DNA from 2 places in the Streptomyces sp. NPDC059080 genome. Region 2 is predicted to be linked to the other one. Evidence: predicted binding sites of a transcription regulator. Region 2 holds the regulator's gene; the other holds the start of a gene.
What was found. Region 2 encodes HspR, which represses chaperone genes until heat shock. Its sites were predicted from a motif close to TTGAGNNNNNNNNNCTCAA; they were not measured.

Region 1 (10,863 bases), on a different contig from region 2:
CCCCCGCCCTCCGTGTGCGCCGCCGCCTCACCCTGTCCGGGGTCGGAGGAGAGCAGCAGCAGACCGTCGGAGGAGACGACGGCGACGGAGAGAATCCCCGGGACCTCGTCGACAAGATTGGTCAGCAGCCAGTGCAGGTTCCGGGCCTGGGTGCTCCGGCCGCCTGCTCCGTGAGCAATGGGCGCTTGGGCCATCAATCGCGTGCCTCCTCGACAACGTGGCTCATCCCCGGGGCCCCCGCACCGCCGGTGTCCATCTGTGAGCTGGTCTGCTGCGCGGCCTGGTCCTGCGGCGCGGCGGGCTGCGGCGCGGCGGGTTGCGCCGCGCCACCCGGGCCCTCGGGACGGCCCCCGAACTCCGCCTCGACCTCGCGGCGTCCGGAGCGCGCCCCCTGCTGGAAGCCGCCGAGCCGTCGGCGCAGCGCCTCCGCGTTGGCCTTGCCGGTCTTGCGCGGCGCGGCGGCGTTCTCCTTCGGCGCCACGACCTTGGGCGTCCGCTTGGGCAGGCCCAGGTCCGTACGGCGCTGCTCGGGCACCGCGGGCTGCTCCCCGGCGCCCGGTGCGGCCGCCTCGGCGTGCGGCGCGGCCGCCTGCGCGGGCTCCGCGGCCGGAGCGGGCCGGGTGTGCTGGTCGGGCCCGATGGCGTACGGGTCTGCCGGTGCCGCGGGCTCCGCCGGACGACGGTGACTGCCGGTGCCGGGCTCACCGTAGGGGCCGGACGACATCGGCCCGTACGGGCTGCCGCCGACGGGCGCCTGCGGTGCGGCCGGTGCCTGCGGAACCTGGGCCTGCGGTGCGGCGGGCGCCTCGGTGTACGGGGCGACGGGACCGGCCGGTGCGGGACGGCCGGAGGCCGCGTCCGGGACGGCGGGGGCGACGGGCGCCTGCGGGCCCGGAGCCTGCGCCGCGCCCGGAGCCTGCGCCGCGCCCGGAGCCTGCGCCTGCGGAGCTATCTGCGTCCGCGGAGCCGGGGCCTGGGCCTGCGGGGCCCCCACCTGCGGGTCCCTCGGCGTCTGCGGCCCGGTGGGGGCCTGCGCCGCCGGGTTCGGGTCCGTGGGCGCGCCGCGGTCCGGGAGTCCGGCCGCGTCGACGGCGCGCTCGGCGGCGGCGACCAGCGGGTCGGCCTGCGGGGCGGGGGTCACGGCGGGCTGTGCGGGGGCCCCGCCGCGCTTCGGGAGGGCCGACGGGTCGGCGCGCAGCACCCGCGCCTGGAGCGCGTTGGAGTTCGCCTCAGCGACCGAACCGGGCAGGGCCGGGCCGGCGGACGCGGGCGTACCCGCGCGGGTGTTCACCGGACCCGGTCGGGTCGGCAGGATCGAACCGGGCAGCACCACGACGGCGGTGACGCCGCCCTGCTGCTGGGCCCGCAGCTGCACCCGGACGCCGTGCCGGGCGGCGAGCCGCACCACGACGTACAGGCCCAGGCCCAGGGCCTCGTCGATGGACTCGGAGGTGGACGCGGTCTCCGCGTCGGCGAGCCGCTCGTTGAGCTCGGCGAGGCGTTCGGCGGTCATGCCGATGCCCTCGTCCTGCACCGAGAGCATCAGCTCACCGGTCTCCAGCAGCCAGCCGGACAGCTCGACATGGGCCTCCGGCGGGGAGAACGCGGTGGCGTTCTCCAGGAGTTCGGCGACCAGGTGACTGATGTCGTCGGCGGCGAACCCGGCGATCTGCGCATGCGGCGGCAGCGACTGGATGATCACCCGGTCGTAGCGCTCGATCTCGCTGACCGAGGCGCGCAGCACCTCCAGCAGCGGCACCGGGCCCGGGTGGCCGGTGCCGTGTTCGGTACCAGCCAGGACCAGCAGGTTCTCGCTGTTGCGGCGCATCTGCGCGGCGAAGTGGTCGAGCTTGAAGAGGGTTTCCAGGGCCGCCGGGTCCTGCTCCTGCTCCTCCATCGACTCGATGACATGGAGCTGACGCTCGACCAGGCCGACGGTGCGCAGCGCGAGGTTGACGTACCGGCCGTGCACACCGGTACGCAGCGTCGCCAGCCGCTCGGTCAGCTCCCCGACCTCGGCCCGCAGCGCGTCACGCTCGCCGTCGAGCACCTCGCGCTCGTCGGCCAGCCGCTGCCGGGCGTTGATCAGCCGGCCGCGCTCGCCCTCCAGCTCGGCGGTGCGCCGGGCCACGTCGGCGACCTGCGCGTGCAGCGCGTTGACGGAGCGGACGGCGGCGGCGAACTCGTCGTTGCGGCCCTTGAAGGCGATGGGCTCCTCGTGCGCCGGGTCCGCGGCGACCCGCTTGGCGCCGAGCCGCAGCGCGGCCAGCGGGCGGGTCATGGAGCGGGCGGCGGAGATCGAGACGCCGAGCGCGAGCAGCAGGCAGACGCCGACCAGGGCGATCCGCACCTCCAGCGCGGTGACGTCGTCGTCGCGCAGGTCGGAGAGGCGCTGGATCTCCTGGGTGGCCAGGGCCGATTCGACGCCGCGCATCAGGTCGATCCGGGCGGTGAGCGTGGCCTGGACCCGCGAGCGGCTGAGCGCCACGTCGGCGGCGTCCATGCGCGGCTGGTCGGTGAGGCGGGTGAGGTACCGCTCGGCGGCGGTGACGTCCGCGCCGTTGACCGTGGCGTCGTAGCGGTCCTGAGTGCTCTCCCCGGCAACCTGCGTGAAGTCCGCGAGGGAACCCTGTTCGCGCAGGTGGGCGAGTTGGGCCGCGGCGGACAGCTGGGGCTGCTCGCCGCCCGCCCGCAGCGCCGCGAGCAGCAGCGCGCGGGTCCCGGCGGCCTGTTCGACGGCGCGGCCCAGCGCGGGCAGCGCCCGGGTGTCGGCGTCGGCGCCGTCCGCGCGTCCGGGCAGGGAGTGGGCGATGTCGTCGGCGATGGCGCCGAGCGCCTGGAGGGCACGGGTGTACGCCTCGTAGGTGGACTGCGCGGTCGCCGGTCCGGCCAGGGCCTCCTGACGGATCTGCGGCAGCCCGGAGAGCTGCTTCTCGGCGGCGGCGTAGACCGTGGTCTCGCCGGACGCGCCCTGGGAGGCGGCGCGCAGATCGCGCAGCTGCCGGTCGACGCGGGCGCGCAGCGCCTCGTAACCGGCGGCGGTGCTCCCGCCACGCCCGGTGGCGACGTACGACGTCATGGTGTCGCGCTCGTCCGCCAGGGAGTGGGACAGCGCTATCGCCCGCGCGTCGAGTTGTGCCAGTTCGACGAGTCGCTGACTGGTGTGGGTGTCGTCCACCGCGGCGCTGATGCCGGGGGCACCGGCACCCGCTACGGCGACCGCGACCACCGCCACCGCGCCCATCAGACGGTTGCGCACCCGCGCGGGGCGCCTGCCCGCGGGGTCACCACCGGTCGTCGCATCCCGGCCGGGGCCTGTGCCCGTATCCGGTACCGGGACCGGTCGGGCCGGCGTTCCCGGCTTACCTGCGCTGCCCCGAAGCCGCTTCTTCCGCACCGCTGCTCGCATTCCTGTCTCGCCTGCCCACGCCGTGTGGCGCGCGGGTCCGGCTCGGTTTCCGCTCGCGGGGCGAACCTGCGCGAAACCGCAGCAGTGCACGCTTCCGCGAAGGGAAACAGCCCGGCCTTGCGCGGCGCGACGTATGTCCCGGCCCGCCCCCCAATGATTCGGGAAGCGACCTTTCCACCGGCTCCGCGCAGTGGCTCGGCAACACTTGCCCGGCCACGCGAATGAGTGAACATCAATCGGAAGTTGACCATCAACTTCCGTGCGTGGCCGATTCTCGGTGCAACCCGGCGTAACCCTGTGGTGCGTTTGGAGAACCGGTCGGCTCCTGCAAGGATGCCCGCCCGCACCGCGCGCACCCCTGCACGGGGCGCCCCGCCGCGCGCACCGGACGCCGGCCCGCCGTCCACCCGCCCGCGCGGCGCCGCCACCGCCGCCGCTCGCCGCCGCTCCGGCAGACTGCCCGGCATGCGCATCGAACTCGCCGTCGCACCGGGCGATCCCCAACACCCAAACGAGGACTACGCGTCCGTCGCTCTGCCCGCGTCCGGCCGGGGCGGAACTTTGGTGCTGCTGGACGGCGTGACCCCGCCCGAGGGCGACTACGGGTGTACGCATCCGGTGCCGTGGTTCACCGCGCGGCTCGGGGGCGCGATGCTCGAACTGTCGGTTTCGCACCGGGACATGACGCTCACTGAGGCACTCGCGGCAGCCATCTCCCGTACGGCCGCCCTTCACCGGCCGGCGTGTGACCTTTCTCACCCCCGCACCCCGCAGGCCACGGTGGTCGCCGTGCGGTGGTCCGAGGAGAGCGTCGAACACCTCGTACTCTCCGACTCGGTCCTGCTGTTGACGCGCGTGGACGGTTCCGTGACACCGGTGCGCGACACGCGGCTCGACGAGCTGACCCCGGCGGTCCGCGCCGAACGCGAGGCGCTGCGGGCGCTGCCGCGCGGCTCGGCCGAGCGCACGGCGGCCGCCCGCCGGTACGTACGTTCCGTCGAGGCGCTGCGGAACGCCGAGGGCGGGTTCTTCACGGCGGCGGCCGATCCGTCGGTCGCCGCCCGCGCGGTCACCGGGTGCACACCGCGCGCCGAGGTGCGCGCGCTGACGGCGCTCAGCGACGGCGCCGGGCGCTGGGTCGAGGTGTTCCGCGAGGGTTCCTGGCAGGGGTGCGCGGCGCTGGTGGCCGGCGACGGTCCGCAGGCGCTGATCGATGCGGTCCGCGCGGCGGAGGCGGCGGACCCGGAGGGCGCCGCGTACCCGCGCGGCAAGGCGCGGGACGACGCGGCGGTGGTGTACGTGGAGCCGTGAGGGCGGGACGGCCGGGGCACGCCCGGCCGGACGCGGGGCAGCGGACGGCCGGACGCGGGGCGGGGGACGGCCGGACGCGGGGCGGGGGACGGCCGGTGCGGGCAACGGACGGCCGGTGCGGAGCCCCGCCCGGTGCGGCGCACGGCGGGACTCCCCCACGGGTACGCCCTACGCCCCGTCCTCCCCCTCCTGTTCGGCGTTGAGGCGGTGCAGCAGGCGGCTCAGTTCGGCGACCTCGGTGCGGTCCCAGGCCGCGAGGCGGCGGGCGTAGCGGGCGCGGCGGGCGAGGCGGGCCCGGCCGTAGCGGTCGTGGCCCTCGTCGGTGAGGCGGACCAGGACGGCGCGGCCGTCGGCGGGGTCGGGCTCGCGGGTGACCAGGCCGAGCTCTTCGAGGGCGTGCAGTTGACGGCTCATCGTCGCCTTGCCGACGCCGAAGTAACCGGCCAGGTCGGTGGCGCGCTGCGCCCCGGCGTCGGAGAGGCGCACCAGCAGGCCGTACGCGGCGGGCTCCATGTCGGGGTGGACCTCGCGGGCCAGCTCGCCGGAGGAGGCGCGGGCCCGGCGCAGGAACACCGCCAACTCGCGTTCCAGGGCGAGGAATACGTGGTCCACACCCGCCGCGTCGCCGTGCTCCGCCGCTCCGTCGGCTCCGGTGTTGTGCACGTCAGCACCCTTTCCGGCGTTTCCGTTCGTGAAAAGTTTCCGTTCGCCGCCGCCGAAGCCGCAGCTCCGCCAGTATTTCGCAGGATGAGACCAACGGCAGCCCCGTATCCCCCTTTTATCGCCGCGGTCTACGCGCGTATCGTCATTTCTGGCATGGGCACACCAAGTCATCGGGTGTCCGGCCATCCCGGTCCGCGTACGGCGTCCGCACCGACGGGCGCCCACGCGCACCACGCACGCCGCACCACCGCGCACCGCACCTCAGCACCTCCGCACCCGCACGTCGGCACCTGCAATTCCGGCACCACGCACCGCACTCCGCCGCACTCCGCCGCACTCCGCCGCGCCCCGCGGCGGGGGGGGGGGGGGGCGCCCGGCGGGGGGGGGGGGCGCCCGCGCGGGCGGGGGGGGGGGGCGCGCGGGCGCTCTCCCGCCGCGCCCCGCACCCCGCCGACCACCCGCGCCACCCCCCACGCCACCACAGCGCCACCGGCCCCGCACCGGGGCACCCGCAGCCCGCTTGGCCGCCTTAGCCCGGCGGCGCGTGGCACCGGGGCCGCGGTCCGCCGCGGCCCCGTCATCCCCCCTCAGGTCACCTCAACGAAATCCGGAGGCACGCATGCTCGTGCACAGGTCGGGCTCCCCTCACCGCACCCGCTCCCTGGCCACCGTGGCCGGCGCCCTGCTCGCGCTCTTCGCGCTGCTGCTGGGCCTGCCCGGCAGCGCGACGGCCGCCGCGACGCCCGCCAAGGACGCGCCCGAACCGTCCCACCCCGCCCAGGACTGGGCCGGATCGCAGATCGCCGCACACGAGGGCACCGGCTCGGTCCGCCCGGCGACCGGGCTGCTCGCCGGGGTCGAGGGTGTCGACGTCAGCGGTCACCAGGGCAGCGTCGACTGGTCGGCGCTGTGGAACAGCGGCGTGAAGTTCGCGTACGTCAAGGCGACGGAGTCGACGACGTACACCAACCCCTCCTTCGCGCAGCAGTACAACGGCTCGTACAACATCGGCATGATCCGCGGCGCGTACCACTTCGCCACGCCGGACACCTCCAGCGGCGCGGCCCAGGCCACCTACTTCGTCGACCACGGCGGCGGCTGGTCCAAGGACGGCAGGACCCTGCCGGGCGCGCTGGACATGGAGTACAACCCGTACGGCGACACCTGCTACGGCATGACCGCCACCGGGCTCGTCAACTGGATGAAGGACTGGTTCGCGACCTACAAGTCGCGCACCGGCCGGGACGCGGTCCTCTACACCTCCACCAGCTGGTGGAAGCAGTGCACCGGCAACAACACCGGCTTCGGCAGCGTCAACCCGCTGTGGGTGCCACGCTACGGCTCGTCGGTCGGCGAACTCCCGGGCGGGTGGGGCTTCCACACCATCTGGCAGTACACCTCGACCGGCCCGAACGTCGGGGACCACAACTCCTTCAACGGCGCGTACGACCGGCTCCAGGCCCTCGCCAACGGCTGATCCGCGCGCACGAACGGGGCCCCCCCCCCGCCGGGGGGGGGGGCCCCCCGGGGGGGGGCCCCCCCCCGCCCCCCCCCCCCGCGGGCCCCCCCCCCCCCCGGGGGGGGCCGCGCGGGGGCGCGGGGGGCGCGGGGGGGGGGGGGGGGGGGGGGGGCCCCGGTGCGAGGGCCCGCCGCGTCCCTCACCCCGCGGCGGGCACCGCCCCGTCCGGTGCGGCCGGGTCGCGGACCGGCGTGGCTGCGTCGGTCAGCGCCAGCTCCAGCACCGTGCGCACATCGGTGACCGGCCGTACGTCGAGGGTCTGAAGGATCTCCTCGGGGACCTCGTCCAGATCCGGTGCGTTGCGCTGCGGGATGATCACCGTGGTGATGCCCGCACGGTGCGCGGCGAGCAGCTTCTGCTTGATCCCGCCGACCGGCAGCACCCGCCCGGTCAGCGACACCTCACCGGTCATCGCCACATCCGGCCGCACCTGACGGCCGGAGAGCAGCGAGGCCAGCGCGGTCGTCATCGTCACGCCCGCGCTCGGCCCGTCCTTCGGGACGGCTCCGGCCGGTACGTGGAGATGGACGCCGCGCTCCTTGAGGTCGCCGACCGGAAGTTCCAGCTCCGCGCCGCGCGAGCGCAGGAACGACAGCGCGATGTGCGCCGATTCCTTCATCACGTCGCCGAGCTGACCGGTGAGCGTCAGCCCCGAGGCGCCGGTCTCCGGGTCGGCGAGCGATGCCTCGACGTACAGCACATCGCCACCGGCGCCGGTGACCGCGAGTCCGGTGACCACCCCGGGCACGGCGGTCCGCCGCACGGCCGGGTCCTGCGCCGCCTCCGGGGTGTGGTGCGGCCGTCCGATCAGCGGGCGCAGCTCCTCGGCGCCGACGGTGAACGGCAGCTCCTGCTCGCCCAGTTCGTGCCGGGCTGCCACCTTGCGCAGCAGCCGGGCCACCGCGCGCTCCAGGTTCCGTACGCCGGCCTCGCGGGTGTACTCCCCGGCCAGGCTGCGCAGCGCGTCGTCGGTGAGGGTGACCTCGCCGGGCGCGAGTCCGGCCAGCTCCAGCTGGCGCGGCAGCAGATGGTCGCGGGCGATGACGATCTTCTCGTCCTCGGTGTAGCCGTCCAGCCGCACCAGCTCCATCCGGTCCAGCAGCGGCCCGGGGATGGCTTCGAGGACGTTGGCGGTGGCGAGGAACACCACGTCGCTGAGGTCGAGTTCGACCTCCAGGTAGTGGTCGCGGAAGGTGTGGTTCTGCGCCGGGTCCAGGACCTCCAGGAGGGCGGCCGCGGGGTCGCCGCGGTAGTCGGAGCCGACCTTGTCGATCTCGTCGAGCAGCACCACCGGGTTCATCGAACCGGCTTCCTTGATCGCCCGGACGATGCGGCCGGGCAGCGCGCCGACGTACGTCCGCCGGTGCCCACGGATCTCCGCCTCGTCGCGTACGCCGCCGAGCGCCACCCGGACGAAGGAGCGGCCCATGGCCCGGGCGACGGACTCGCCGAGCGAGGTCTTGCCGACACCGGGCGGCCCGACCAGCGCCAGCACGGCGCCCCCGGCGCGGCGCCCGCCGCCGGTGGTGGCCTCGGCATCGTCGGCGCCGGCCCGTTCGGCGCGCCGCTTGCGGACCGCCAGGTACTCGGTGATCCGCTCCTTGACGTCCTCCAGACCGGCGTGGTCCGCGTCCAGCACGGCGCGCGCCCCGGTGATGTCGTAGGCGTCCTCGGTCCGTTCGTTCCAGGGCAGTTCGAGGACGGTGTCGAGCCAGTTGCGGATCCAGGGGCCCTCGGGGCTCTGGTCGCCGGCGCGTTCCAGCTTGTCGACCTCCTTGAGGGCGGCCTTGCGGACGTCCTCGGGGAGCGCGGCGGCCTCGACGCGGGCGCGGTGGTCGCCGCTCTCGTCGTCGGCGTCGCCGTTCAGCTCGGACAGCTCCTTGCGGACCGCCTCCAGCTGCCGCCGCAGCAGGAATTCGCGCTGCTGCTTGTCGACGCCCTCCTGGACGTCCTTGGCGATGGACTCGGCGACGTCCTGCTCGGCCAGATGGTCGCGGAGCGTCTCGGTGGCGAACTTCAGCCGGGCGACCGGGTCGGTGGTCTCCAGCAGCCGGATCTTCTGCTCGGTGGTGAGGAACGGCGAGTACCCGGCGTTGTCGGCGAGGGCGGAGACGTCCTCGATCTGCTGGACGCGGTCGACGACCTGCCAGGCACCGCGCCTGCGCAGCCAGCTGGTGGCCAGCGCCTTGTACTCGGTGACGAGCTCGGTCACGGCGCCGGGAAGGGTGCGGCCGCCCTCGCCGTCGGCGGTGCCCGGCACCGTCTCCTCGACGGCGCTGCCCGCCACCCAGAGTGCGGCCCCCGGGCCGGTGGTCCCGGAGCCGATACGCACCCGGCGCAGCCCGCGGATCAGCGCGCCCGGGTCACCGTCGGACAACCGGCCGACCTGCTCGATCCGCCCGAGCGTGCCGATCGCCGCGTAGGTGCCGTCGACCCGGGGCACAAGCAGCACCTCCGGCTTGTTGCCCTGGACGGCGGCGGACTGCGCGGCCTCCACGGCGGCCCGTACGTCCGCGTCCGACAGGTCCAGCGGCACGACCATCCCGGGCAGGACCACCTCGTCATCGAGGGGCAGCACCGGCAGAGTGAGCGTGTGGGACGACGAAGCCATGATCTCCCCTTCGGCAGGCAAGTTGAGCTATTCCCACTCAATGCCGGGGAGCGGGGAGATGTTCCCCGGTCCGTGTTCGCCGTGAGCGATCAGCGGATCGCCGTCCGGCGCGACGCCCCCGTGGCCGGTACCCGCGCCACCGCGCCCACCGGGCGCCACGGCCCGCCCGCCGCTACGGAAAATCGCTTGCCCACCCTCGTACCGTCGAACCATGACGGACATCGACGGCTTGCTCGCGGCCTACGACGAGCGGATGCGGGGCGTCCCGCCGGACCTGCCCCGGGGCGTCACCACGGAGCGGGACGGGCTGCTGACGCGGCTGACCGGGCAGTTCCGCGGCTTCGTCAGCGGCCCGCCGGACCTGGGCGTACGCGGCGCCGCGCTGGATGCGCTGATCGCCCGGCAGTGCGCGGTGTTCGCCGCCCGGGGCGAGGCCGTGGAGTGGAAGACCCACGGCCATGACCTGCCGGAAGAGCTCCCCGAGCGGCTGCGTGCCGCCGGGTTCGTGCCCGAGGAGCGGGAGACGGTGCTCATCGGCCGCGCCCGGGAGATGGCCGGGGAGCCCGTACTCGCCGAGGGCGTCACGCTGCGCCAGGTCACCGACGACGCCGATATGCGGCGCATCGCGGCCATGGAGACGGCGGTCTGGGGCGACGACCACGGCTGGCTGGCCGACGATCTGACCGCCCGGGTGGCCGCCGCCCCGGACCGCATCGCCGTCCTGGTGGCGGAGGCCGGGGGCGAGGTGGTCTCGGCGGGCTGGCTGGTGCTGCAGGCCGGCACCGGTTTCGCGAGCCTGTGGGGCGGCTCGACGCTGCCCGCCTGGCGCGGCCGCGGCGTCTACCGCGCCCTGGTCGCCGCCCGCGCCACGCTCGCCGTGGCCCACGGCGCGGACCTCCTCCAGGTCGACGCCTCCGACGCCAGCGCCCCGATCCTGCGCCGCCTCGGCTTCCATGCGGTGACCACGACGACGCCGTACGTGTGGACGCCGGGGGGCGGGTGAGGGCAGCGAACCGGGCGCGGGCGGGCCGTGACCGGGGCGGGCCGGGGCAGGGGCGGACGGACGCGGCGGCCCGGACCGTGCGGGCTCGGCCTGGCCCGGGCGGCTCTCCGGGGCGGCCCGGCGCGCCCCCGGGCGGGCCGTGACCGGGCCGGCCCGGGGCACGGGCGGACGGGCCGCCCGCCGCCCGCCCCGCATCCAGCTCAGCGCCGCCGCACCCCCGCCACCGGCACCGCACGCCCCGGCACCCGCCGCAGCGCCGGATGCCCCAGATCCCCGTGGAGCCGCACCGGGCGCGGGCCGGACCGCCCCCGGCGCAGCAGCGGCCAGGCCGTCACGCCCAGGGTGAG
Region 2 (10,863 bases):
TCGGGCACGACGGGACCCTCAGGCCCGGTCGGCTGCTGTTCGGGCTGGCCCCCGAAATTCGGAATCGAGGACGGGTCGATGCTCACCGTGGAATTCCCTTCGTATGGTCTGCGCCATCCTCCACCATGCCCGCCCCGTCCTGGCAACCCCGGACGGGGCGGAGCGCGGCGCGTCAGGCGGCGGCGCGGGCGGACGTCACGGCGAGGTGATCGCCGTCGACGTCCACGCGGACGGTGTCGCCGTCCAGTACGTCGCCCGCCAGGATGGCACGCGCCAGCTGGTCGCCGATGGCGGTCTGCACCAGGCGGCGCAGCGGCCGGGCACCGTACGAGAGGTCCGGCGCCGGGGCGTCCACCACCGGCTCCTGGCCGAGCCAGGCGAGCCAGGTCAGGGCCGCGTCGCTGATGTCGAGGGTAAGACGGCGGTCGGTGAGGCGCTTTTGGAGGTGGTCGATCTGGATCCGGGCGATCCGCTGGAGCTGGTCGGTGCCCAGCGGGTGGAAGACGACGAGGTCGTCGAGGCGGTTGAGGAACTCCGGCCGGAAGGATGCCCGGACGGTCTCCAGCACCTTCTCCTTCTTCTGGTCCTCCTTGAGCAGCGGGTCCATCAGGAAGTTCGAGCCGAGGTTGGAGGTGAGGATGAGGATGGTGTTGCGGAAGTCGACGGTGCGGCCCTGGCCGTCGGTGAGGCGGCCGTCGTCGAGGACCTGGAGCAGCACGTCGAAGACCTCGTGGTGGGCCTTCTCCACCTCGTCCAGCAGGACGACGCTGTATGGGCGGCGGCGGACCGCCTCGGTCAGCTGGCCGCCCTCCTCGTAGCCGACGTAGCCGGGGGGCGCACCGACGAGGCGGGCGACGGAGTGCTTCTCGCCGTACTCCGACATGTCGATGCGGACCATGGCCCGCTCGTCGTCGAAGAGGAAGTCGGCGAGCGCCTTCGCCAGCTCGGTCTTGCCGACGCCGGTGGGGCCGAGGAAGAGGAACGAGCCGGTGGGCCGGTCCGGGTCGGCGATCCCGGCGCGGGTGCGGCGCACCGCGTCGGAGACCGCACGCACCGCCTCGGCCTGGCCGATCAGCCGCTTGCCCAGCTCGTCCTCCATGCGCAGCAGCTTCTGCGTCTCGCCTTCGAGGAGGCGGCCGGCGGGGATGCCGGTCCAGGAGCCGACGACATCGGCGATGTCGTCCGGTCCGACCTCCTCCTTCACCATCGACTCGGCGGACGCCTCCTGCTCCGCCTCGGCGGCCGCCGCCGCCTCCAGCTCCTGCTCCAGCTTCGGGATCTCCCCGTAGAGCAGCTTGGAGGCGGTGTCGAAGTCGCCGTCGCGCTGAGCGCGCTCGGCCTGTCCGCGCAGGTCGTCGAGGCGTTCCTTCAGCTCGCCGACGCGGTTGAGGCTCTGCTTCTCCTTCTCCCAGCGGGCGGTCAGCCCGCGCAGCTCCTCCTCCTTGTCGGCGAGGTCGCGGCGCAGCTTCTCCAGCCGCGCCACGGAACCGGCGTCGGTCTCGTTCCGCAGCGCCAGCTCCTCCATCTTCAGCCGGTCCACGGACCGCTGGAGCTCGTCGATCTCGACGGGCGAGGAGTCGATCTCCATCCGGAGCCGGGACGCGGCCTCGTCGACGAGGTCGATGGCCTTGTCGGGCAGGAAGCGGGAGGTGATGTAACGGTCGGAGAGGGTGGCGGCGGCGACCAGCGCGGAGTCGGCGATGGCGACCTTGTGGTGCGCCTCGTAGCGCCCCTTGAGGCCGCGGAGGATCGCGACGGTGTCCTCGACGGTCGGCTCGGCGACCAGCACCTGCTGGAAGCGGCGCTCCAGCGCCGCGTCCTTCTCGATCCGCTCGCGGTACTCGTCGAGGGTGGTCGCGCCGACCATCCGCAGCTCGCCGCGGGCCAGCATCGGCTTGAGCATGTTGCCCGCGTCCATGGCGGAGTCGCCGCCCGCGCCCGCGCCGACGACGGTGTGCAGCTCGTCGATGAAGGTGATGATCTGGCCGTCGCTGGACTTGATCTCCGCGAGGACGGTCTTCAGCCGCTCCTCGAACTCGCCGCGGTACTTCGCGCCCGCGACCATCGCGCCCAGATCGAGCGCGACCAGCCGCTTGTTCCGCAGCGACTCGGGCACATCGCCCTTGACGATGCGCTGGGCCAGCCCCTCGACCACGGCGGTCTTGCCGACGCCGGGCTCGCCGATCAGCACCGGGTTGTTCTTCGTCCGGCGGGAGAGGACCTGCACCACGCGGCGGATCTCGTGGTCCCGGCCGATGACCGGGTCGAGCTTGCCCTCACGCGCCGCCGCGGTGAAGTCCGTACCGAACTTCTCCAGCGCCTTGTACGTGCCTTCCGGGTCGGCGTTGGTGACCCGGCGGTCGCCCCGCGACTCCTCGAACGCGGCGAGCAGCTTCTTGGCGGACGCGCCCTGCTCGTCGAGCAGCGCACCGGTGGCACCGCCCTTGGCCGCGATGCCGATAAGCAGATGCTCGGTGGAGACATAGGCGTCGCCCAGCTCCTTGGCGCGCCGGGCGGCGTCCGCGAGGACGGCCAGCAGCTCGCGGTCGGGCTGCGGCGGCGCGACCGTCGACCCCTGCACGCTGGGCAGCGCGGCGAGGCGCCGCTCGGCGCCGCCGCGCAGCACGGCGGCGTCCGCGCCGACGGCGGCCAGCAGATCGATGATGTTCGCGTTGCTGTCGGCCGGTCCGGCCAGCAGCGCGAGCAGCAGATGGGCGGACGTCATGTCCGCGTGCCCGGCGGTGATCGCCCGCTCGTTGGCGGCGCTCAGCGCCTCCCGGCTCTTGTTGGTCAGCTCGGCGTCCACGGTCGCGGGGTCCTCCTCGTGCTCGGCGTTCTCGTCCTGTACTGCCGGTCCGCCCGACGGCGGGCAGGTAGGGCGCGTATGACGCTTCCGTACATGCTCTGGTCGACGTTCAGTAAGTTGAGTCTACGACACTCAAGAGTGAGGTTGAGCGGGGTTCACTCAAGATTGGGGAAAGGCCGGCCCCTCGGCCGGGTGCGCGGCGCCCCGGTGCCGAGCCTGCCGCGTCGCCGCGGCGCCCGGGTTCCCCGGGGCGCACGGCGCCACACCTGCGGGTGAACGTCCGGCATATGCCAGCGGCAGTCGATGCCCGGCGCCGACACTGGCCTCGACCGCAATGGAGGTGCAGCATGACAGCTATGGCATATGAGCCGACGGCGACCGACCGACAGAACCTCCTGAACGACTTCCTTGGCATGGAAACCCCCCGTGGGTTCCGCGCCGAGTTGATCGAGGGGGAAATTGTTGTGTCACCGCCGACCGACGGGGACCACGAGGACTACCTGGACCTCATCAATGACCAGGTGAAAGCGGCGTCCGCGACCCGGATGCAGATCTCGGGCGGGAAGGGGCTCATCCTTCCCGGTGCCGGTCCCGGTCTCACGAACCGGGTGATCCCGGACGCCACGATGGCGCCCTGGGCTCTGCGCGTCTTCCGGGGTGCTCCCCCGTGGATGCCGCCCAACGGCGTCGCCCTGGTCGTCGAGGTGACCAGCAGCAAAGCCGAGCGGGACCGCATCGCCAAACGCCACTGCTACGCCCGCGGCGCCCTCCCCCTCTATCTCCTCGTCGATCGCGAGACCTCCACGGTCACGCTGTTCAGCGAGCCCGAGGACGACGACTACCGCGAATCCCACTCCGTCGCCTTCGGCATGCCACTGCCGCTGCCCGACCCCTTCTCCTTCACGCTGGAGACCGGCGACTTCCTCTGAGGCGGGTGCCCCGTGGGGCCGGGCCGCCCTTACGGGGCCCGGCCCCTCGCCGTACGCGGAACGGGCGGCCCGGTGCCCCGCCGTTACGCTTCCCCCATGGCCCACGATCTCGCCGCCCTCGACCCCGCCTACCTCGCCTTCTGGGATGAGCACGTCATGTCGACGCTGACCACGCTGCGGGCCGACGGCTCCCCGCACGTCGTCCCGGTCGGCGTGACGTACGACGCGGAGCAGCGGATCGCGCGGGTCATCACGCGCGGCGGCTCCACCAAGGCGCGGAACGTGCTGGCCGCCGGGGCGGACGGTGTGCGGGCCGCGGTCTGCCAGGTCGCGGGGCGGCGCTGGGCGACGCTGGAGGGGATCGCCCGGGTGCGGACGGACGCGGCGGCCGTCGCGGACGCCGAGCGCCGGTACGCCGCGCGGTACGGCCGGATGCCGCGGCCCAACCCGGAGCGGGTGGCGATCGAGATCACCGTGACCCGGGCGCTCGGCCGGGCCTAGAACGCGTCCGGAGCGCGGGTGCGCGGTGGGTGAACGCGCCGTTACCGCGGGCGCCGTGCGCCGGTATCGTCGCCCGCACACCGACCACGCCCGGAGGGCACGATGAACCCGGTCCGCGCCACCGCCCTCGCCTGCCTGATGCCGCTGTCCGAGCTGGGCGACGAGCCCTTCCTCGTCGACGACCGCGGTCAGCACGCCATGTGCGAGCGGTGGGCGGCGGACCGCGGCTACGACCTCACCTGCCGGCTGAGCCTGCACCGGCTGCCCGCCGGGCACCCCACGCTCTGGCGCGATGTGGAACGCGGCCTGGTCGATGTCTTCGTGGCGCCGCACCGCCGGGCGCTGGAGCACGCCGTGGACGACGCCGACGCGTTCGCCGCGCGCTGCGCCGCCGCCGGGGTCCGCCTGGCCACCGCCGACCTCGCCGAACCGGTCTACGACCGCGCGCTGACCTCGGGCGTCCACCGCCGCCTGTCGATGCCGACGGCGGGGTACAGCGGGCACTGAGCTGCCGGGCGGCCCGCCAGGGAGCAGAGCGGCCGGGCGGCCGGGGAGCAGAGCGGCCGGGTAGCCGGGGAGAAGAGCGCCCGGGCCGGGGCCCGCACCGTCGCCCGGCGCGTCCGGTCCCCGGACATGCGAAAGGGCCGGGTCGCCCCGGCCCTCTCCGCTGTGACCGCCGCTCTCCGGCGGTCACTCGCCCCGCTTGGGGCGCCACACCACCAGCGCGCTGGCCTGCTGGACATCCTGATACGGCACCAGATCGCGGCGGTAGGACGCGTGCACCGCGGCCTCCCGCTGCTGCATCGCGCTGGCCGCGCCCTCCAGGGCGCCCTGGAGTTCGGCGACCCGCTGCTGGAGGGCCGTGACCTGGTTCTCCAGCTCGATGATGCGCTTGATACCGGCGAGGTTGATGCCCTCGTCCTGGGACAACTGCTGCACCGTGCGGAGCAGTTCGATGTCCCGGGCGGAGTACCGGCGGCCCCGCCCGGCCGTGCGGTCGGGCGAGACCAGACCCAGCCGGTCGTACTGACGCAGGGTCTGCGGATGCAGGCCGGAGAGCTGAGCCGCGACGGAGATGACGTATACCGGAGAATCTTCGGTCAGTTCGTACGGGTTCCGACGGTGTCCGCCCCGGCTGTCCATCTCATGCTCCCTTCGCGGCCTGGAACAGCTCCGCCCGCGGATCCTGATCCGCGGTCGCCTCGCGATAGGTCTCCAGCGACTCCTTCGCCTTGTCGCCGAGGTCCTTCGGAACGATCACCTCGACGGTGACCAGCAGGTCGCCCCGGGTGCCGTCCTTACGCGTCGAGCCCTTGCCCCGCGCCCGCATGGTGCGGCCGTTGGGCGTCCCCGGCGCGATCTTGAGCGTGACCGGCGGGCCGCCCAGCGTCGGCACCCGCACCTCGCCGCCGAGCGCCGCCTCCGGGAAGGTGACCGGCACCGTGACGGTGAGGTTGTCGCCCTTGCGGCCGAAGACCGGGTGCGGCTGGACGTGCACCACGACGTAGAGATCGCCCGCCGGACCGCCGTGCTCGCCGAGCGTGCCCTTGCCGCGCAGCCGGATGCGCTGCCCGTCGGAGACGCCCGCCGGGATGCGGACCTGCATCGTCCGGGCGCTGGTCGCCCGGCCGCTGCCTTTGCAGACCTCGCAGGGGTTCTCCGCGATCAGGCCGCGGCCCTTGCAGTCGGCGCACGGATCGGTGAGCGAGAAGCCGCCGCCCGCGCCCCGGCTGACCTGACCGGTGCCCACGCAGGTCGGGCAGACCCGCGGGGTGCCGTTCTTGTCGCCGGTGCCCGAGCACGCCTTGCACGGCTCCTTGCTGGACATCCGCAGCGGGACCGTGGCCCCGTCCACCGCCTCGGTGAAGCTGAGCGTCACCTCGGACTCGATGTCCTGTCCCCGCCGCGGCTGGGTACGGGTACCCGTCGCGCCGCCGCGGTTGAACAGGCCGCCGAAGACGTCCCCGAGGCCCCCGCCGAAGCCGCCGCCGCTCCCCTGCTGACCCTGCGTACCCCCGAAGAGGTCGCCGAGGTCGAAGTTGAAGTTGCCGCCGCCCGCGCCGGGGCCGGGACGGAAGCCGCCGTTGCCGAACAGCGCCCGCGCCTCGTCGTACTCCTTGCGGCGCTTGGGGTCGCCGAGGATGTCGTTCGCCTCGGAGATCTCCTTGAAGCGCGCCTCGGCGCCGGAGTCACCGGTGTTGGCGTCCGGGTGGTTCTCCCGGGCGAGCTTGCGGTACGCCTTCTTGATCTCGGCGTCGGTGGCGTCCTTCGGGACGCCGAGGACCTTGTAGTAGTCCTTCTCGACGAAGTCCTTCGTGCTCATCCCCGACGTCCCTCCTTCCGCGTCTTCTTCTCTGCCGTCCACACGTCAGCCCTCGTCCGGGCCACCGTTTTCCTCGTCCGAAGCCTTGGCACCGTCCTCGGATGCGGACTTGCCGCCCTGGGCGCCCGGCTGCGGCTCGGCGACGGCGACCCGCGCGGGGCGGATCGTTCGCTCACCGATGCGATACCCGGGCTGCAGGATGGCCACGCACGTGGTCTCCGTGACGTCCGGTGCGTACGAGTGCATCAGGGCTTCGTGGATCGTCGGGTCGAAGGGCTCGCCCTCCTTGCCGAACTGCTGGAGGCCCAGCTTGGCGACCACGGTCTCCAGCGATTCGGCCACCGACTTGAAGCCGCCGACCAGCTCGCCGTGATCGCGGGCGCGACCCACGTCGTCCAGGACCGGAAGCAGCTCGGACAGGAGGTTCGCCGCGGCGATCTCCTTGACCGCGATGCGGTCCCGCTCGACCCGGCGCCGGTAGTTCTGGTACTCGGCCTGAAGCCGCTGGAGGTCCGCGGTGCGCTCGTTGAGCGCCGAACGGGCCTGGTCCAGCTGTGCGGTGAGCGCGATGTCCCGCGCGCCCTGCTTGTCGTCCCCGGCCGGGGCCGAGCCCGCCTTGTCGGCGGACTCGGCTCGCGCCGCGTCGTCAGCGTTGCCTGCGGACTCGGCGCCGGAGACGTCGGGCTTCTCGTCGAAGCCCGGAGTCTCCTCCGTCACGCCGCACCGTCCTTCTTGGGCTTCTCGTCGTCGACGATCTCGGCGTCCACGACGTCGTCCTCGGCCTTCGCCTGGCCCGCACCGGCACCCGCGGCGCTCGCGGCACCGGCGTCGGCGCCCGCGGCCTGGGCGTCGGCGTACATGGCCTGGCCCAGCTTCTGCGAGACGGCGGCGACCTTCTCGGTGGCGGTGCGGATCTCGGCCGTGTTGTCGCCCTCGGCGGACTCGCCCTTGAGCTTCTCCTTCAGCTCACCGACGGCGGCCTCGACCTCGGTCTTCACCTCGGCGGGGACCTTCTCCTCGTTGTCCTTGAGGAACTTCTCCGTCTGGTAGACGAGCTGCTCGCCCTGGTTACGGGTCTCGGCGGCCTCGCGGCGCTTGTGGTCCTCGTCCGCGTAGCGCTCGGCTTCCTCACGCATGCGGTCGACCTCGTCCTTCGGCAGCGAGGAGCCGCCGGTGACGGTCATCTTCTGCTCCTTGCCCGTGCCCAGGTCCTTGGCGGTCACGTGCATGATGCCGTTGGCGTCGATGTCGAAGGAGACCTCGATCTGCGGGACACCGCGCGGGGCCGGCGGCAGGCCCGTCAGCTCGAACATCCCGAGCTTCTTGTTGTACGCCGCGATCTCGCGCTCGCCCTGGTAGACCTGGATCTGCACGGACGGCTGGTTGTCCTCGGCCGTCGTGAAGATCTCGGAGCGCTTCGTCGGAATCGTGGTGTTCCGCTCGATGAGCTTGGTCATGATGCCGCCCTTGGTCTCGATACCGAGGGACAGCGGGGTGACGTCGAGGAGCAGAACGTCCTTGACCTCGCCCTTGAGGACACCGGCCTGGAGGGTGGCGCCCATGGCGACGACCTCGTCCGGGTTGACGCCCTTGTTGGCCTCCTTGCCGCCGGTCAGCTCCTTGACGAGCTCGGCGACGGCCGGCATACGGGTCGAACCGCCGACCAGGACCACGTGGTCGATCTCGGACAGCGCGATGCCGGCGTCCTTGATGACGTTGTGGAACGGGGTCTTGCAGCGGTCGAGGAGGTCCGCGGTCAGCTGCTGGAACTGCGAGCGCGTGAGCTTCTCGTCCAGGTGCAGCGGGCCCTCGGCGGAGGCGGTGATGTAGGGAAGGTTGATCGTCGTCTCGGTGGAGGACGACAGCTCGATCTTCGCCTTCTCGGCGGCCTCGCGCAGGCGCTGGAGCGCCATCTTGTCCCTGGACAGATCGACGCCGTGGCCGTTCTGGAACTGCTTGACCAGGTGGTCGACGACGCGCTGGTCCCAGTCGTCACCACCGAGGTGGTTGTCACCGTTGGTGGCCTTCACCTCGACGACGCCGTCGCCGATCTCCAGCAGCGAGACGTCGAAGGTGCCGCCACCGAGGTCGAAGACCAGAATGGTCTGGTCGTCCTTCTCCAGGCCGTAGGCGAGGGCGGCCGCGGTGGGCTCGTTGACGATGCGCAGGACGTTCAGACCCGCGATCTCACCGGCCTCCTTGGTGGCCTGGCGCTCGGAGTCGTTGAAGTAGGCCGGGACGGTGATGACCGCGTCCACAACCTTCTCGCCCAGGTACGCCTCGGCGTCACGCTTGAGCTTCTGCAGGACGAAGGCGCTCATCTGCTGCGAGTTGAAGCCCTTGCCGTCGATGTCGACCTTCCAGTCAGTGCCCATGTGGCGCTTGACCGACCGGATGGTCCTGTCGACGTTGGTGACCGCCTGACGCTTCGCGACCTCGCCGACCAGCACCTCGCCATTCTTGGCGAAGGCGACGACGGACGGCGTGGTCCTGGCGCCCTCGGCGTTGGTGATGACGGTGGGCTCACCGCCTTCGAGAACACTGACGACGGAGTTCGTCGTGCCCAGGTCGATGCCGACCGCACGTGCCATGTCGATTCCTCCAGCTGACTTGAGTGGAACGGACTCAAGCATGCACGAGCCCCCAAAACCTGTCAACAGAGTTGAGTCATGACCGCTCAAGTTTTATACGGGCCTTATCCTCAGCGCCGCGATCAAGAGGGGGCGCGCCGGGGCGGCGCACCCGTTCGGCGCGTGTACGCCGCCCTCGCGCGGGGGTGCCCGCGCGACGCAGATCACCGGCCGGGCGGCTTCATGGGGCCCGGGATACTGGGTAACCTCAGCGCAGACCCGAAAAGTTACTGCTTAGTAGTCGCAGTAGTCCCCGCTCTCGCAGGCCCGAGGAGCCATCAATGCAACTCGCCGCGATCATCGTGTCGCTGGTCCTAATCGCGGTCGGCGTCGCGCTGTTCGGCCGTGCCATCGCACAGATCTACCGCTTCGTACGGCTCGGCCAGAACGTCCCCGCCGGCTCCCGGACCGACGACCCGAAGCAGCGCACCGTCACCGTGGTCAAGGAGTTCCTCGGCCACACCCGCATGAACCGCTGGGGCGTCGTCGGCGTGGCCCACTGGTTCGTGGCGGTGGGCTTCTTCTCGCTGCTGCTGACGATCGTCAACGCCATCGGCCAGCTCTTCAAGGCCGACTGGCTCCTGCCGGTCATCGGCGACTGGGCCCCGTACAACGTCTTCGTCGAGTTCATCGGCACGATGACGGTGCTCGGCATCCTCGTGCTGATCGTGATCCGCCAGCTGAGCAAACCGGGGAAGCCGGGGCGTAAGTCCCGCTTCGCGGGTTCCAACTTCGGCCAGGCGTACTTCGTCGAGGCGGTCATCCTCATCGTCGGCGTCTGCATCTTCATGCTGCACGCGCTGGAGGGTGCCCAGCACCACGTCGACGGCTACGAGGCGTCGTTCTTCCTCTCGTACCCGGTCGTCAGCCGGCTGGAGGGGACGGACATCGCGACGCTCCAGAACCTCACCTACTTCTTCGCCGGGCTGAAGATCGCGACGTCCTTCATCTGGATGATCACCGTCGCGCTCAAGACCGACATGGGCGTCGCCTGGCACCGCTTCCTCGCCTTCCCCAACATCTGGTTCAAGCGCGAGGCAGACGGCGATGTCGCGCTCGGCGCGCTCCAGCCGATGACCAGCGAGGGCAAGGAGATCGACTTCGAGGACCCGGGCGAGGACGACCAGTTCGGCGTCTCGCAGATCGAGCACTTCTCCTGGAAGGGCCTGCTCGACTTCTCCACCTGCACCGAGTGCGGTCGCTGCCAGTCGCAGTGCCCCGCCTGGAACACCGGTAAGCCGCTCTCACCGAAGCTGCTGATCATGGCGCTGCGCGACCATGCGCACGCCAAGGCGCCGTACCTGCTCGCCGGGGGCGGCAAGGATGCCGAGGGCGAGGAGAAGGCGACCGCCGAGCAGCTGGCGGACGTCCCGGCGGCGGCGCTGGCCGAGGCCGAGCGCCCGCTGATCGGCACCCTCGAAGAGGGCGGCGTCATCGACCCGGACGTCCTGTGGTCCTGCACCACCTGCGGCGCCTGCGTCGAGCAGTGCCCGGTCGACATCGAGCACATCGACCACATCGTCGACATGCGCCGCTACCAGGTCATGATCGAGTCCAGCTTCCCCAGCGAGGCGGGCACGATGCTGAAGAACCTGGAGAAGAAGGGCAACCCCTGGGGCCTGGCCAAGAAGCAGCGCCTCGCGTGGACGAAGGAGGTCGACTTCGAGGTCCCGG

Region 1: lon (endopeptidase La) is a predicted target of HspR. The motif match lies at 9,536-9,554, and genes of this name have one in related genera.

What each region holds. Positions count from the first base shown of each region.
Region 1 is NZ_JBHYGX010000014.1:35,717-46,579, reverse strand. It holds gene ACFWWQ_RS14205 (roadblock/LC7 domain-containing protein) at 1-194, opposite strand, end outside; gene ACFWWQ_RS14200 (nitrate- and nitrite sensing domain-containing protein) at 194-3,259, opposite strand; gene ACFWWQ_RS14195 (hypothetical protein) at 3,875-4,720, shown strand; gene ACFWWQ_RS14190 (MarR family winged helix-turn-helix transcriptional regulator) at 4,889-5,383, opposite strand; gene ACFWWQ_RS14185 (lysozyme) at 6,003-6,860, shown strand; gene lon (endopeptidase La) at 7,042-9,513, opposite strand; gene ACFWWQ_RS14175 (GNAT family N-acetyltransferase) at 9,725-10,516, shown strand; gene ACFWWQ_RS14170 (rhomboid-like protein) at 10,717-10,863, opposite strand, start outside.
Region 2 is NZ_JBHYGX010000034.1:19,614-30,476, forward strand. It holds gene ACFWWQ_RS22925 (YbjN domain-containing protein) at 1-86, opposite strand, end outside; gene clpB (ATP-dependent chaperone ClpB) at 173-2,806, opposite strand; gene ACFWWQ_RS22935 (Uma2 family endonuclease) at 3,163-3,735, shown strand; gene ACFWWQ_RS22940 (TIGR03618 family F420-dependent PPOX class oxidoreductase) at 3,832-4,236, shown strand; gene ACFWWQ_RS22945 (hypothetical protein) at 4,339-4,743, shown strand; gene ACFWWQ_RS22950 (heat shock protein transcriptional repressor HspR) at 4,927-5,379, opposite strand; gene dnaJ (molecular chaperone DnaJ) at 5,381-6,559, opposite strand; gene grpE (nucleotide exchange factor GrpE) at 6,605-7,276, opposite strand; gene dnaK (molecular chaperone DnaK) at 7,273-9,150, opposite strand; gene ACFWWQ_RS22970 (heterodisulfide reductase-related iron-sulfur binding cluster) at 9,471-10,863, shown strand, end outside.